2 linked regions of the Sandaracinus amylolyticus genome follow. The protein of the gene in region 1 interacts with the protein of each later gene in a pairwise test. Links are inferred from orthologs where the notes say so. Each region holds a gene or a part of one and is shown in the gene's direction. Other genes may lie near its edges.

Region 1 (5,954 bases):
CGCGTCCGGACGATCGCGGCACACGCCCTGCGCGTCGAACGCGCCGCACATGTTCTCGAGCGTCCACGCGCAATAGCGACCTTCGCCGCAGTCGACGGGCTCGGGCGTGAGGCCGCCGCACGCGACCGTGCTCGGGCACTCGCGGTGCTCCCAGCCGCACGTGCCGTCCGCCGCGCGCAGGCAGCGGCCGGTGTTGCCGCCGATCGATCCGTCGGGGCACGTGATCGCGGGCGCACCGGGCGCAGGACCGCACTCCGCGGGCTCGCACGCGTCGCCGCGCGGGCAGTCGACGATCTCCCAGCCGCACGCGCCGGCGGCGTCGCGCAGACAGCGACCGGTGAAGCCACCGACGCGTCCGTCCTCGCAGATCCACGTCGCGACGTCCGGCGCGGCACCGCACTCGCTGCTCGCGCACGTGTCGTCGGGCTGTCGGCAGCACGCGCCGCCTTCGATGCCGAAGCTCACCGAGCCCATCGAGGGCGTGCCGTCGGGGCACCGGAAGTCCGCGCGGTGCGTGCGCCCGTCACCGGGATCGCCGACGACGAACCCGCCGCACGATTCGCACTGCTCGATGGTCAGCCGCGTCGATCCGTCGGCGGTCGGCGTGCACTCGGCGGGATCGGGATCGGGGCAGTCGCGGAACTCCCACGTGCACTGCGATCCGTCCGCCGCGGCGATGCAGCGCCCGGTGTTGCCGCCGAGCGAGCCATCCGAGCACATGATCGCGGGCGCACCCGATGCAGAGCCGCAATCCGCGGGATCGCAGGTCCCTCCGATCGGCACCGGATCGCCGCAACCGCGCGCGCCCATGAGCGCGGGCGCCAGGAGCAGGAGCGCGGGGCGCCACGTCGCCCACCGATTCGTCATACGCGTCATTCGTCCTCCCAAGCTGCTCTGAGGGGCCAATGACCGCGAGCCGCCGCGCCCGTCACACGAAGTGCACGTCGTTGCGCCGGGCGAACGACGAGGGCATACCGGCTCGCGGCGCAGGGGGGGATGCGAGCGCACTGGTGGGGGTCGACGTTCGTGCTCGCGATCGTGCTCGGCGGCGCGACGGCGCCGTGCGCGCACGCGCAGCGAACGAGCGCGGACGTGCTCACGTGGAGCGCGCCCGTGGGCTGTCCCGCTCGCGACGCGGTCGCGAGCGAGGTCGATCGCCTGCTCGGCGCGCACGCACGGCGCGATGCGACGATCCGCGTGCGCGCGAGGATCGTGCGGCGCGGCACGCAGCTGGAGCTCGAGATCGAGACGAGCACGCCCGAGGGCGAAGGCGCGCGCACGATCGGAGGCACGTCGTGCGAAGGGCTCGCGCAGGCCGCGGCGCTGGTGATCGCGATGGCGATCGATCCCGAGGCCGTCGCGGCGAACGAGAGCGAGGCCGAGCCCGAGCCCGAGACCGAGCCCGAGACCGACCCCGCGCCCGAGACCCAGCCCGCGACCGAGCGTGCGAACGGCGAGCCGTCCGACACTGCCGACGCGCTGTCGTCGCCGCGGCCCCACGTCGCCGAGCCCGCGCCCGAGCCCGAGGCCGCACCCCCGCCCACGACGCCGTCGACGCCGCTCGATGTGCGCTTCGTCGCCAGCGCGCACGCGATCCTCGGCATCGGTCCGGTTCCGTCGGTGTCGCCGGGCGCGATGGTCTCGCTCGGCGTGCGTCTCGGTCTCTTCTCGGGAGGCGCGCTCGAGCTCTGGGCGTCGGGCTCGTTCCTCGCCGAGCAACGCGCGCGGCTCGCCGAGGACGACCCGCGCGGCGGCAGCTTCGGGCTCGCCGCCGCGCGCCTCCGCACGTGCCTCGCGCTCGAGGCCGCACCTCCGCTGCTCGAGCTCGCGCCCTGCCTCGCCGTCGAAGCCGGCGCGATGTGGGGCCGCGGCGAGGCCGTGCCGATCGTGCTCTCGGGCGCTGCGCCCTGGGCCGCGCTCGCCGTCGGCGGCGAAGCGCGCGTGTGGGTCGTCGGACCGCTCGCGATCACCGTGCTCGCCGAGCTCCAGATCCCGTTCGTCGCGCCGACCTTCGATCTCGAGCTCGACGGAGCGCCACGGCGCGTCCACCGCGCGTCCGACGTCGGCGCGGTCCTCGGGCTCGGCGCGCTGATCCGCCTCCCCTGAAGATCGTGTGACGGGCGCGCCGCGCCGCGGACATTGTCCGTGCGAGCATGGCCTTCGTGTCCGCCACGAGCGCGCATCCGGTCGACGTCGCGGAGCCCGCGACCACGCCGGCGGACGTGCCCTCGTTCGACGAGGTCTACGACGCGCACGTCGACTTCCTCTGGCGCAGCGCGCGCGCCCTCGGCGTGCCCGCCACCGCGATCGACGACGTGCTCCAGGACGTGTTCGTCGTCGTGCACCGACGCCTGCCCGAGTTCGAAGGCCGCGCCGCGATTCGCACCTGGCTCGCGCGCATCCTCGTGCGCGTCATCCAGGAGCATCGTCGTCGCTTCCGCCGCAAGCACGATCACGCTGCGCTCCCCGACGACGTCGTCGACGTCACGAGCGCGGGCCCTCACGAAGAGGTCGCGCGCGCCGAGGCGGTCCGCCTGCTCGGCGAGATCCTCGCCGCGATGGGCGAGGACCAGCGCACCGTCTTCGTGCTCGCCGAGATCGAGCAGATGCCCGTTCCCGAGATCGCGTCCGCGCTCGAGGTGAACGTGAACACCGTCTACTCGCGCCTGCGCCTCGCGCGCCGCGAGTACGACCGACACCTCGCGCGCCTCCGCGCGAAGGACGAATGGAGGCAGCCGTGAGCGAGCGCGAGATCGATCGTTCGCTGATCGATGCAGCGCGCGAGGGCCTCGGTCCGAGCGCGGAGGAGCGCGCGCGCCTGCGCCGTGCGGTCGCGGCGACGATCGCCGGCGGTGCGGTCGCCGGCACGGCGGTGTCGGGAGCGGCGGCGAGCGCGACCGCCGCGAAGGCGGTCGCCGCATGGAGCGCGTGGAAGATCGTGGCCGCCGCCGCGCTCGCGACGACGGTGGTCGGCGGCGCCGCGATCGCGGTGATCGCGTCGCGCGACGCGCCGTCGCCCCGCCGCGAGGTCGCGCCTGACGCGCCCGTCGATCCGCTGCCCGAAGTCCACCTCGCGCCGATCGACGCGCCCGAGCAGCCGGCGACCGAGGAGCCCGCGCCGGAGCCGCCCGCACCGGAGCGAGCGGCGCCGGTGCGCGCCGCGTCCCCCGATCGCGTGCAGCCGCGCGCCACCGGGCCCGCCCGCGATGCCCTGCTCGCCGAGACCGCGCTCCTCCGCGAAGCCCACCGCGCCCTCCGCGCGCACGACGCGACGCGCGCGCTCGCGCTCCTCGACGATCACGCCGCGCGGTTCCCGCAGGGCGCGCTGCGCGAAGAGCGCGCTGCGACCCGCGTCCTCGCGCTCTGCGAAGCGGGCCTCACCGCGGCCGCGCGCACCGAGGCCGACCGCTTCCTCGCCGCGCACCCGCGCTCGATGCACGCGGCTCGCGTGCGCGCTTCGTGCGGCGCCGCACCCATCCAGTGACCCTCGGTTGCCGCGGCGATCCCGCGGCGGCTAGCATCCGCGCATGGACGGAACGGGGGCACCGTCGGCGTCGATCGCGTGCATGTCGGGCGCGCTCGTCCTCGAGCACCGGCGCATCCTGCAGGAGATCTGCGGGCCGGCGCGCTTCGCCCGCGCGCTCGATCGCCTCCCACCCGACGCGCGTCGCGAGTACGACGAGACGTCCGCGGTGTCGTGGCCGCGCGTGACGACCGCCGAGCACGTCATGCACGCGGCCGCGATCGAGCTCGCGCGTGATCCCGTCGAGCTCCACGAGCAGGTCTCGCGCACCGCCGTCGAGCGCACGCTCACGACGCTCTGGCGCTTGCTCCTCCGGTTCACGACCGACGAGGCGCTCGTCGCGCGCACCCCGCGCATCTACGCGCGCGCGCTCAACCGCGGCGAGCTCGTGCCGCTCGTCGTCTGCCCCGGCCGTGCGGAGATCCGCGTCGTCGGCTGGCCCGACATCCCCGAGTTCTCCACGCGCGGCATCCGGATCGCGATCGAGTCCGTGCTCCGCCTCGCGGGCCGGGATCAAGTGCGCGTCATCGCCGAGCCGGGCGCTCAGGGCCCGATCTTCCACGCGACCTGGATCCCGTGAGCGAGCGCGTCTGCGACACGCAGATCCCGCGCATTTCTTCACGTATCAGGCGCGACTCAAATCGAACGTGTCCCTACGTTCGGCTCGACGAAGCACCTTCCGGTCGCCTATTTACGGCGCCGAAACGTAACCGAAACAAACCACGTTCATAGCGCATGCGCCCCACCGGAGAGAGACGAGCCATGAAGAAGGTCGAGGCCATCATCAAGCCGTTCAAGCTCGACGAGGTGAAGGACGCGCTCGCGGAAGTCGGCGTCAAGGGCATGACCGTCACCGAGGTGAAAGGCTTCGGCCGTACCGGCGGCAAGCGCGAGGTCTATCGCGGGTCCGCCTACGTGGTCGACTTCGTGCCGAAGGTGAAGATCGAGGTCGTGATTCCCGACGCGCTCGTCGTGCCGGTGCTCGAGGCGATCGAGCGCTCGGCCAAGACGGGCCGCATCGGCGACGGAAAGGTCTTCGTCTTCCACGTCGAGGAGGCGGTCCGCATCCGCACCGGCGAGCGTGGCGAGGACGCCGTCTGAGCCTGATCCCGAGCCCCGCAGCATCCGCTCCAGAGAGCACCAGACCCGGAGAGAGAGAACCGACTTATGAGCGACGTGAAGAAGGCAATCGAGCTCGCCAAGAAGAACAACGCCGTGATGGTCGACCTGCGCTTCTGCGACCTCCCCGGCGTCTGGCAGCACACGACCGTCCCGGCGGCGCGCCTCGACGAGGGTGCGTTCGAGGACGGCTTCGGGTTCGACGGCTCGTCGATCCGCGGCTTCCAGCCGATCAACGCGAGCGACATGCTGCTCCTGCCGGACGCGAAGACCGCGCAGATGGACCCGTTCACCGAGCAGCCGACGATCGTGCTCATCTGCGACGTCGTCGACCCGATCACGCGTGAGCCCTACTCGCGCAACCCGCGCTACATCGCGCAGAAGGCCGAGAGCTACCTCCGCCAGACGGGCATCGGCGACACGGCGTACTTCGGCCCCGAGGCCGAGTTCTTCGTGTTCGACGACGTGAAGTTCGAGGTCGCGAACAACGGCGGCTTCTACGAGCTCGACTCGATCGAGGCGGCGTGGAACACGGGCCGCCACGAGGGCCCGAACCTCGGCCACAAGATCGGCTACAAGGGCGGCTACTTCCCCTGCGCGCCGAACGACACGCTGATGGACTGGCGCACGGAGACGTCGCGCATGCTCACGGCGGTCGGCATCGAGGTGGAGCTGCACCACCACGAGGTCGCGACGGCCGGTCAGTGCGAGATCGACATGCGCTTCCAGTCGCTCACGCACATGGCGGACCAGCTCCTCTGGTTCAAGAACGTCGTGAAGAACAGCGCGCGCATGGCGGGCAAGACCGCGACGTTCATGCCGAAGCCGCTCTACGGCGACAACGGCTCGGGCATGCACGTGCACCAGTCGATCTGGCGCGAGGGCAAGCCGCTCTTCGCCGGCGACCGCTACGCGGGCATGAGCGAGATGGCGCTCCACTACATCGGCGGCATCCTCAAGCACGCGCCGGCGCTCTGCGCGCTGACGAACCCGACGGTGAACAGCTATCGCCGTCTCGTCCCGGGCTACGAGGCGCCGGTCAACCTCGCGTACTCGTCGCGCAACCGCTCGGCGTCGATCCGCATCCCGATGTACTCGACGTCGCCGAAGGCGAAGCGCATCGAGGTGCGCTTCCCCGACCCGTCGACGAACCCCTACATCGCGTTCGCGGCGATGCTCATGGCGGGCCTCGACGGCATCCAGAACAAGATCGATCCGGGCGATCCGCTCGACAAGGACATCTACTCGCTCTCGCCCGAGGAGCTGAAGAACGTCCCGCACGTTCCGGGCTCGCTCAGCGAGGCGCTCACGG
Region 2 (5,864 bases), 1.6 Mb from region 1 along the record:
CGATAGAACGCCTCGCGCCCGCCCGCGGTCTCGCGTGGGATGTCCATGATGCGCGAGAGGAAGAGCAGGATCCCGTGCTCGTGCAGCACGTTGATCCCGACGGTCGCCGAGCCGCGACGCACGTCGGTGTATCCGTCGCCGTCGAGGGGATCGAGCTCGACGCCCACCGCTGTCCCGAAGCGCCGGAGGTAGTCGTTGACCATCTCCGTCGCGTCGCGATAGACCCGGCCGGTCTGGCGATCCTGGTACGTGGGAGTCTCGCTCACGTCATCGCTCTCCTGGCTGGCGATCAATCCTGGCTCGCGATCAAGCAGTGGAGTCGGGGCGAGACCGCGACACACACCGAGACGAGCCCGTGCACCGCGCCCGCAGCGTCCACCCCGTGAGCCCGCGATGCTACTCGCGACGCTCGTGGCTGAACAGCGTGATGCTCGCGCTGCTCGTCGCTGCGTGCGGCGCGCCCGCGGAGACGGACGTCGATACCGGACCGCGCGATTCCGGGCGCGCGTCGCCGCCCGAGGTGAGCGAGCTCGACGCGATGGGCATCCCGCTCGATCGGCTCCGCGCGATCGAGGACGCGTGGGCTGCGCGCGCCGGTGCGAGCGAGCAGGGCGTGCGTGCCGCGCGACGTGCGGCGTCGCTCGCGCGCGTCCGTGCGCTGCGCGAGCCCGACGGTGACGGGCTCGCGCGCGCTCGTGCCCTGCTCGCCGACGCGTCGCTGCGACGCGACGTGCCCGGTGCGTGCGACGCCGCGATCGATCTCGCGCGGCTCGAGGCGCGTGACGCGGTCGATCCCACCGCGGCGTATCTCGTCGCGCACCGCGCGTCGCGGCGCTGGACCGACGAAGCGTGCGCGCTCGAGGCGCGACGCATCCTCGGCGCGCTCGAGGGGCATCGTCCCGATCGCGCGCTGCTCGCCGCGATCGACGCCGATCCGAACGCCGACGATCCCAGCATCGGCCTCGCTGGTGATCCCGAGCCTCCGCGCGACGCGCTCGAGGCGTGGGCTGCCGAGCGGACCATCTCGGGGGAGCCGGCGACGCTCGAGTCGATCGTCGTCTACGGCCACGAGGATCGCGAGGCACGCAGCGTGCGCGTCGTGCTCGCGCTCGATCGCGTCGCGGCGTACGAGCGTCTCGATCTGCCCGCGGCGGGCGAGCTCCCTGCGCGTGTCGCGATCGATCTCGCATCGACGACGCCCGCGTCGGCGCTGCCCTCGACGATCCCGGTGGGCGCGGCCGGCCTCGCGCGCATCCGCCACGCGCGGCGCGACGACCGGACGCGAGTCGTGCTCGACCTCGAGCCCGGCACGGGCGCGCGCGTGTTCTTGCTGCCGCAGCCGTTCCGCGTCGTGATCGACGTGACGCGTGGCGAGCCCGGCGCTGCGACCACGACCGGCGCGGCGCGCGACGTCGATCTCATCCTGATCGATCCCGGTCACGGCGGCGACGACTACGGCGCGCGCGCGTTCGGGATGCGCGAGGCCGACATCGTCCTCGATCTCGCGATGCGCGTGCGCGACGTGCTGCGCCGTCGCCTGCCGAACGTGCGCATCGTGCTCACGCGCGACCGCGACGTGTTCGTCTCGCTCGAGCAGCGCGCTGCGATGGCGAACGCGGTGTCCGCCGATGCGTTCGTCTCGATCCACCTGAACGCGGCCGACGAGTCCGTCGACCACGGCGGCGTGACCACGTTCGTGCTCGACACCACGAACGATCGTCAGGCGCTGCGCCTCGCCGCGCGCGAGAACGGAACGACCACCGCGGAGGTCGGCGGCCTCGCGCGCATCCTCGCGGGGCTGCGTCGCGAGGAGCAGGTCGCCACGTCGCGCGCGCTCGCCGAGCGCATCCACCGGGGCACGCTCGCCGGCGGTCGCACGGTGCTCCCGCGGCTCCACGATCGCGGCGTGCGCAGCGCGATGTTCTACGTGCTGGTCGGCGCGACGATGCCGGCGGTGCTCGTCGAGGCGTCGTTCATGACGCGCGAGGACGAGGCCGACGCGCTGCGCAACGATCGCTACCGAGGCGCGCTCGCGGACGGCATCGCGGAGGGCATCGTGCGCTGGGTCGAAGGGCGCTGATCCTCGACGGATGGACAGGCATTCCAGTCCCGAACTCGGGATGTGACAAGAGAGCTCGCGAAGCAGCCGGCGCGGGCACGGACGGGCGCTGGCTGCGCAGCGAGCCGTCGAATTCGTCGCCGTCCGATGTTTGCACGGGAATGAATCGCGCCGAATACTTTCGGCCTCATGGCCGAAGGCGCGCGTTCGTCGCTCTCGGGGCGGGGCCCGGGAGGTCCCGCTCCCTCGCTCGACCTCGCCACGTTCGCGCCCGGGCTCGGCAAGACGTGCGAGGAGTATCGCGCGACGTATCGCGAGCGCCTCGCCGAGATGGTACGTCGCGGCGAGAGCGGTGTGCGCGTCGCGTCGATGCACGCGCGCATCCTCGACGGCCTGCTGAGCGCGCTCTACTGCGCATCGATCGCTGCCGCGAAGACCCACGGTCGCGGGCCTCGGGGTCGCACCGCGCTGCTCGCGGTCGGCGGCTACGGGCGTGGCCTGCTCGGGTTGCACAGCGATCTCGACGTCGTCGTGCTCTGCGAGGATCCCGGCGATCCCGGCGCGGCGCTCGTCGCGCAGGCGCTGCTCTATCCGCTGTGGGATCTCGGCCTCGAGATCGGCCACGCGGTGCGTGGCGTGGACGAGACGCTCGCGCTCGCGCGCGACGATCTGCGCACCGCGACGACCCTGCTCGACGTGCGGCGCGTCTCGGGCGACGCGAGCCTCGTGGACGAGCTGCTGCGCGGCGCGCGCCGTCACGTGTTCGAGCCGGCGATGAGCGACATCCTCACCGCGCTCGCGACCGACACCGACGCGCGCCACGAGCGCTACGGCGGATCGCGCTTCCTCCTCGAGCCCGAGGTGAAGAACGGCTGCGGAGGCCTGCGCGATCTCGACGTGATCCTCTGGACCGCGAACGTGCGCTGGGCCGCGCGCTCGCTCGAGGAAGCGGTCGCGCAGGGCGTGCTGCTCCATCGCGAGGCGCAGGAGCTCGACGCGGCGCGCGAGCTGCTCTGGCGCGTCCGCAACCTGCTCCACGCGCGCGGCGAGCAGAACGGCGGATCGGGTCGCCGCCACGACCGCCTCACGTTCGAAGATCAGGAAGACGTCTCGGCGCAGATGGGCTTCGTCGACGACGGAGTCTCGCTCGGCGTCGAGCAGTTCATGCAGACGTACTACCGCCACGCGCGCGTGGTGGAGACCGGCGTCGAGCGCATGCTCTCGCGCGCTCGCCACCACGATCGCAAGGCCCCCGCGCCGCTCGAGGAGCTCGGCGGCGGTGTGCTCGTGTTCGACGGGCACGTGACGCTGCGCGAGTCGGAAGCGCTCGAGCGCGACCCCGCGCTCGCGCTGCGCCTGTATCGCCAGGTGGTCCGCCGCAACCTCCCGCCGTACGCGTTCGCGCGCGATGCGATCGCGCGAGCGGCCGCGGATCCCGTGTGGTGCGAGCGCCTGCGCGCGAGCCGCGAGGCGGCCGATCTCTTCCTCGAGCTCCTGACGCACGTCGGCGATGCGCCGGTGCGTCGCGGCTCGATGCTCGCGGAGCTGCACGAGGTCGGCGTGCTGCTCGCGATGATCCCGGAGTTCGAGCCGGTCACCGGCCGCGTGCAGCACGACGTCTACCACGTGTACACGGTCGACGTTCACTCGGTCGCTGCGGTCGATCGCCTGCGTGCGCTGATGCGCGGCGATCACGCGAGCGATCTCCCGATGCCGACGCGCCTCGCGGCGGACGTGCCGCGCCCGATGACGCTCTTCCTCGGCGTGCTGCTGCACGACATCGGCAAGGGACGCGGCGGGCACCACGCGACGATCGGCGCGCAGCTCTCGGTGCCGATCGGCGAGCGCCTCGGGCTCACGCCGGGCGACGTGCTCCACGTGCGCTGGCTCGTCGAAGAGCACCTCAGCCTCTACCACTGGGCGCTCCGTCGCGACATCACGGATCCCGACACGATCGCCGAGGTCGTGCGTCGCGTCGGCACGCTCGATCGGCTGCGCGATCTCTACGTGCTCACCGTCGCGGATCTCTCGACGACGAACCCGAATGCGATGACCTCGTGGAAGGCGCGCATGCTCGACGACCTCTACCTCGCGACCGCCGCGTGGCTCGAGGCGCCGGCGGGGCAGGGCGGCGAGCAGGGCGAGAAGCGCGCCGACGCGATCCGCGATCAGGTGCGCGTCGGGTTCGTGGGGGACGGTCGGCAGGCGGAGCTCGAGTCGTTCCTCGCGTCGATGCCCGATCGGTACGTGCTCGCGAACCCCGTCGACGTCATTCGCGCGCATGCGCGCGTCGTGCGCGATCGCGATGCTCGCACCGTGCACGTCGCGCTGCGCCCGGGCCCGAGCGAGGAGGTCGCGGAGCTCGTCGTCGTCACCGACGATCGTCCCGGGTTGCTCGCCGACGTCGCGGCGGTGCTCGCTTCGTCTCGGCTCGACATCACGACCGCGCAGATCCACACGCGGCCGCGCGCGGGCTCGCACGACGAGGCGTTCGACGTGTTCCAGGTGCGCCGCACCGGCGCGGCCGAGGGCGAGCCCGTCGATCGCGAGCTGGTCTCGCGCATCCAGAAGGATCTCGAGGATCTCGTCACCGGTCGGGTGAGCGCGAAGGATCTCCTCGCGCGCCGCGCCGCGCCGCCCGCGTGGGCGCGCAAGCACATGCCCGCCGTGAAGACCGAGATCCTCGTCGACGACGACGTCTCGCCGCGCTTCACCGTCATCGACGTGTTCACGCGCGATCGCGTCGGTCTGCTCCACGCGATCGCGCGCACGCTGCACGAGCAGGGGCTCTCGATCGCGCTCTCGAAGGTCACGACCGAGGGCGAGCGTGTCGCCGACGTGTTCTACGTGACCGACGAGCGCGGCGCGAAGCTGCGCGACGGCGCGCGGGTCGCGGCGCTCAAGGACGCGCTGCGCGCCGCGATCGACGCGCTCGCCGAGCGCGACGCGCGCTGATCGTTCTTCGTCGTCGCGCGTCTCATCTCGTCCGGCGCGGGCTCGACAGCAAGCCGCGTCAGGAGATAGAGAGGCCGCATGCGGAGAACGCTCAGGTCCGGCGCGCTCGTGCTCGTGCTCCTCGGGTGTGGCGGGGGCAGCAGCGCCGGAGGCGCGACGTCGAGCGGCGGCGAGGAGCCGATCGAGTTCGACGACGAGGCCGCCGCGCGCCGCGCGCCACCCGCGAGCGAAGAGGTCACGCAGGCGGAGCAGCTGATCGCGCAGGGCGAGCCCGATCGCGCGGTGCCGCTGCTCGAGGCGGCGATCGAGCGCGATCCCCGCGACGTGCGCGCCCGCCTCGACCTCGGTCTCGCCCACGAGATGCGCGAGGATCTGCCGGCCGCAGAGCGCGCGTACCGCGGCGCCATCGAGGTCGACCCGACGTTCGCGGAAGCGCTCAACAACCTGGGCGCGCTGCTCCGCGACACCGAGCGCGGCGAGGAGGGCATCGCGATGCTGCGCCGCGCGGTCGAAGCGCGTCCGGGGCTCGCGTCGGCGCACCTCAACCTCGCGCTCGCGCTCGAAGACGCGGGCGACGACGCCGGCGCCGAGAACGAGTACCGCACCGTCATGCGCCTCGCGCCGCGCGACCCTGCGAGCCGCACCGCGCTCGCGATGATCCTGCTCTCGCGCGGCGAGCGCGATCAGGCGCTGATCGAGCTGCGCCGCGCGCTCCCGCTCGCCGAAGGAAGCCGCGCCGATCTCGCGGCGATCGGGAACGGGCTGCGCCGCGCCGGCGATGCCGACCTCGCGGTGCGCGCGCTCGGCGAGGCGATCGCCGCCGAGGACGCACCCGCGCCGCCCGCGCTGC

Evidence for each region. The genes of interacting proteins can lie anywhere in the genome.
Region 2: the proteins of DB32_RS13770 (region 1) and glnD interact in binary tests that used the Escherichia coli proteins (3 or more experiments, as listed by UniProt). The link is inferred for Sandaracinus amylolyticus from one-to-one orthologs.

The regions. Positions count from the first base shown.
Region 1 is NZ_CP011125.1:3,278,245-3,284,198, reverse strand. The notes cover bases 3,265-5,954. They hold DB32_RS13770 (P-II family nitrogen regulator), read left to right. Parts: upstream 3,265-4,285; coding sequence 4,286-4,624; downstream 4,625-5,954. Other genes in these bases: glnA (type I glutamate--ammonia ligase), read left to right, coding at 4,700-5,954; DB32_RS13775 (hypothetical protein), read left to right, coding at 3,528-4,103; DB32_RS13780 (hypothetical protein), read left to right, coding at 3,265-3,484. Also shown: DB32_RS49510 (hypothetical protein), read right to left, coding at 1-867; DB32_RS13790 (hypothetical protein), read left to right, coding at 997-2,106; DB32_RS13785 (RNA polymerase sigma factor), read left to right, coding at 2,163-2,741; more of DB32_RS13780, read left to right, coding at 2,738-3,264. UniProt on the Escherichia coli protein: P-II indirectly controls the transcription of the glutamine synthetase gene (glnA). P-II prevents NR-II-catalyzed conversion of NR-I to NR-I-phosphate, the transcriptional activator of GlnA. When P-II is uridylylated to P-II-UMP, these events are reversed.
Region 2 is NZ_CP011125.1:4,922,254-4,928,117, reverse strand. What follows is about bases 1,876-5,214. They hold glnD ([protein-PII] uridylyltransferase), read left to right. Parts: upstream 1,876-2,248; coding sequence 2,249-5,014; downstream 5,015-5,214. Other genes in these bases: DB32_RS20915 (tetratricopeptide repeat protein), read left to right, coding at 5,093-5,214; DB32_RS20925 (N-acetylmuramoyl-L-alanine amidase), read left to right, coding at 1,876-2,080. In the rest of the region: DB32_RS48385 (YbjN domain-containing protein), read right to left, coding at 1-266; more of DB32_RS20925, read left to right, coding at 383-1,875; more of DB32_RS20915, read left to right, coding at 5,215-5,864.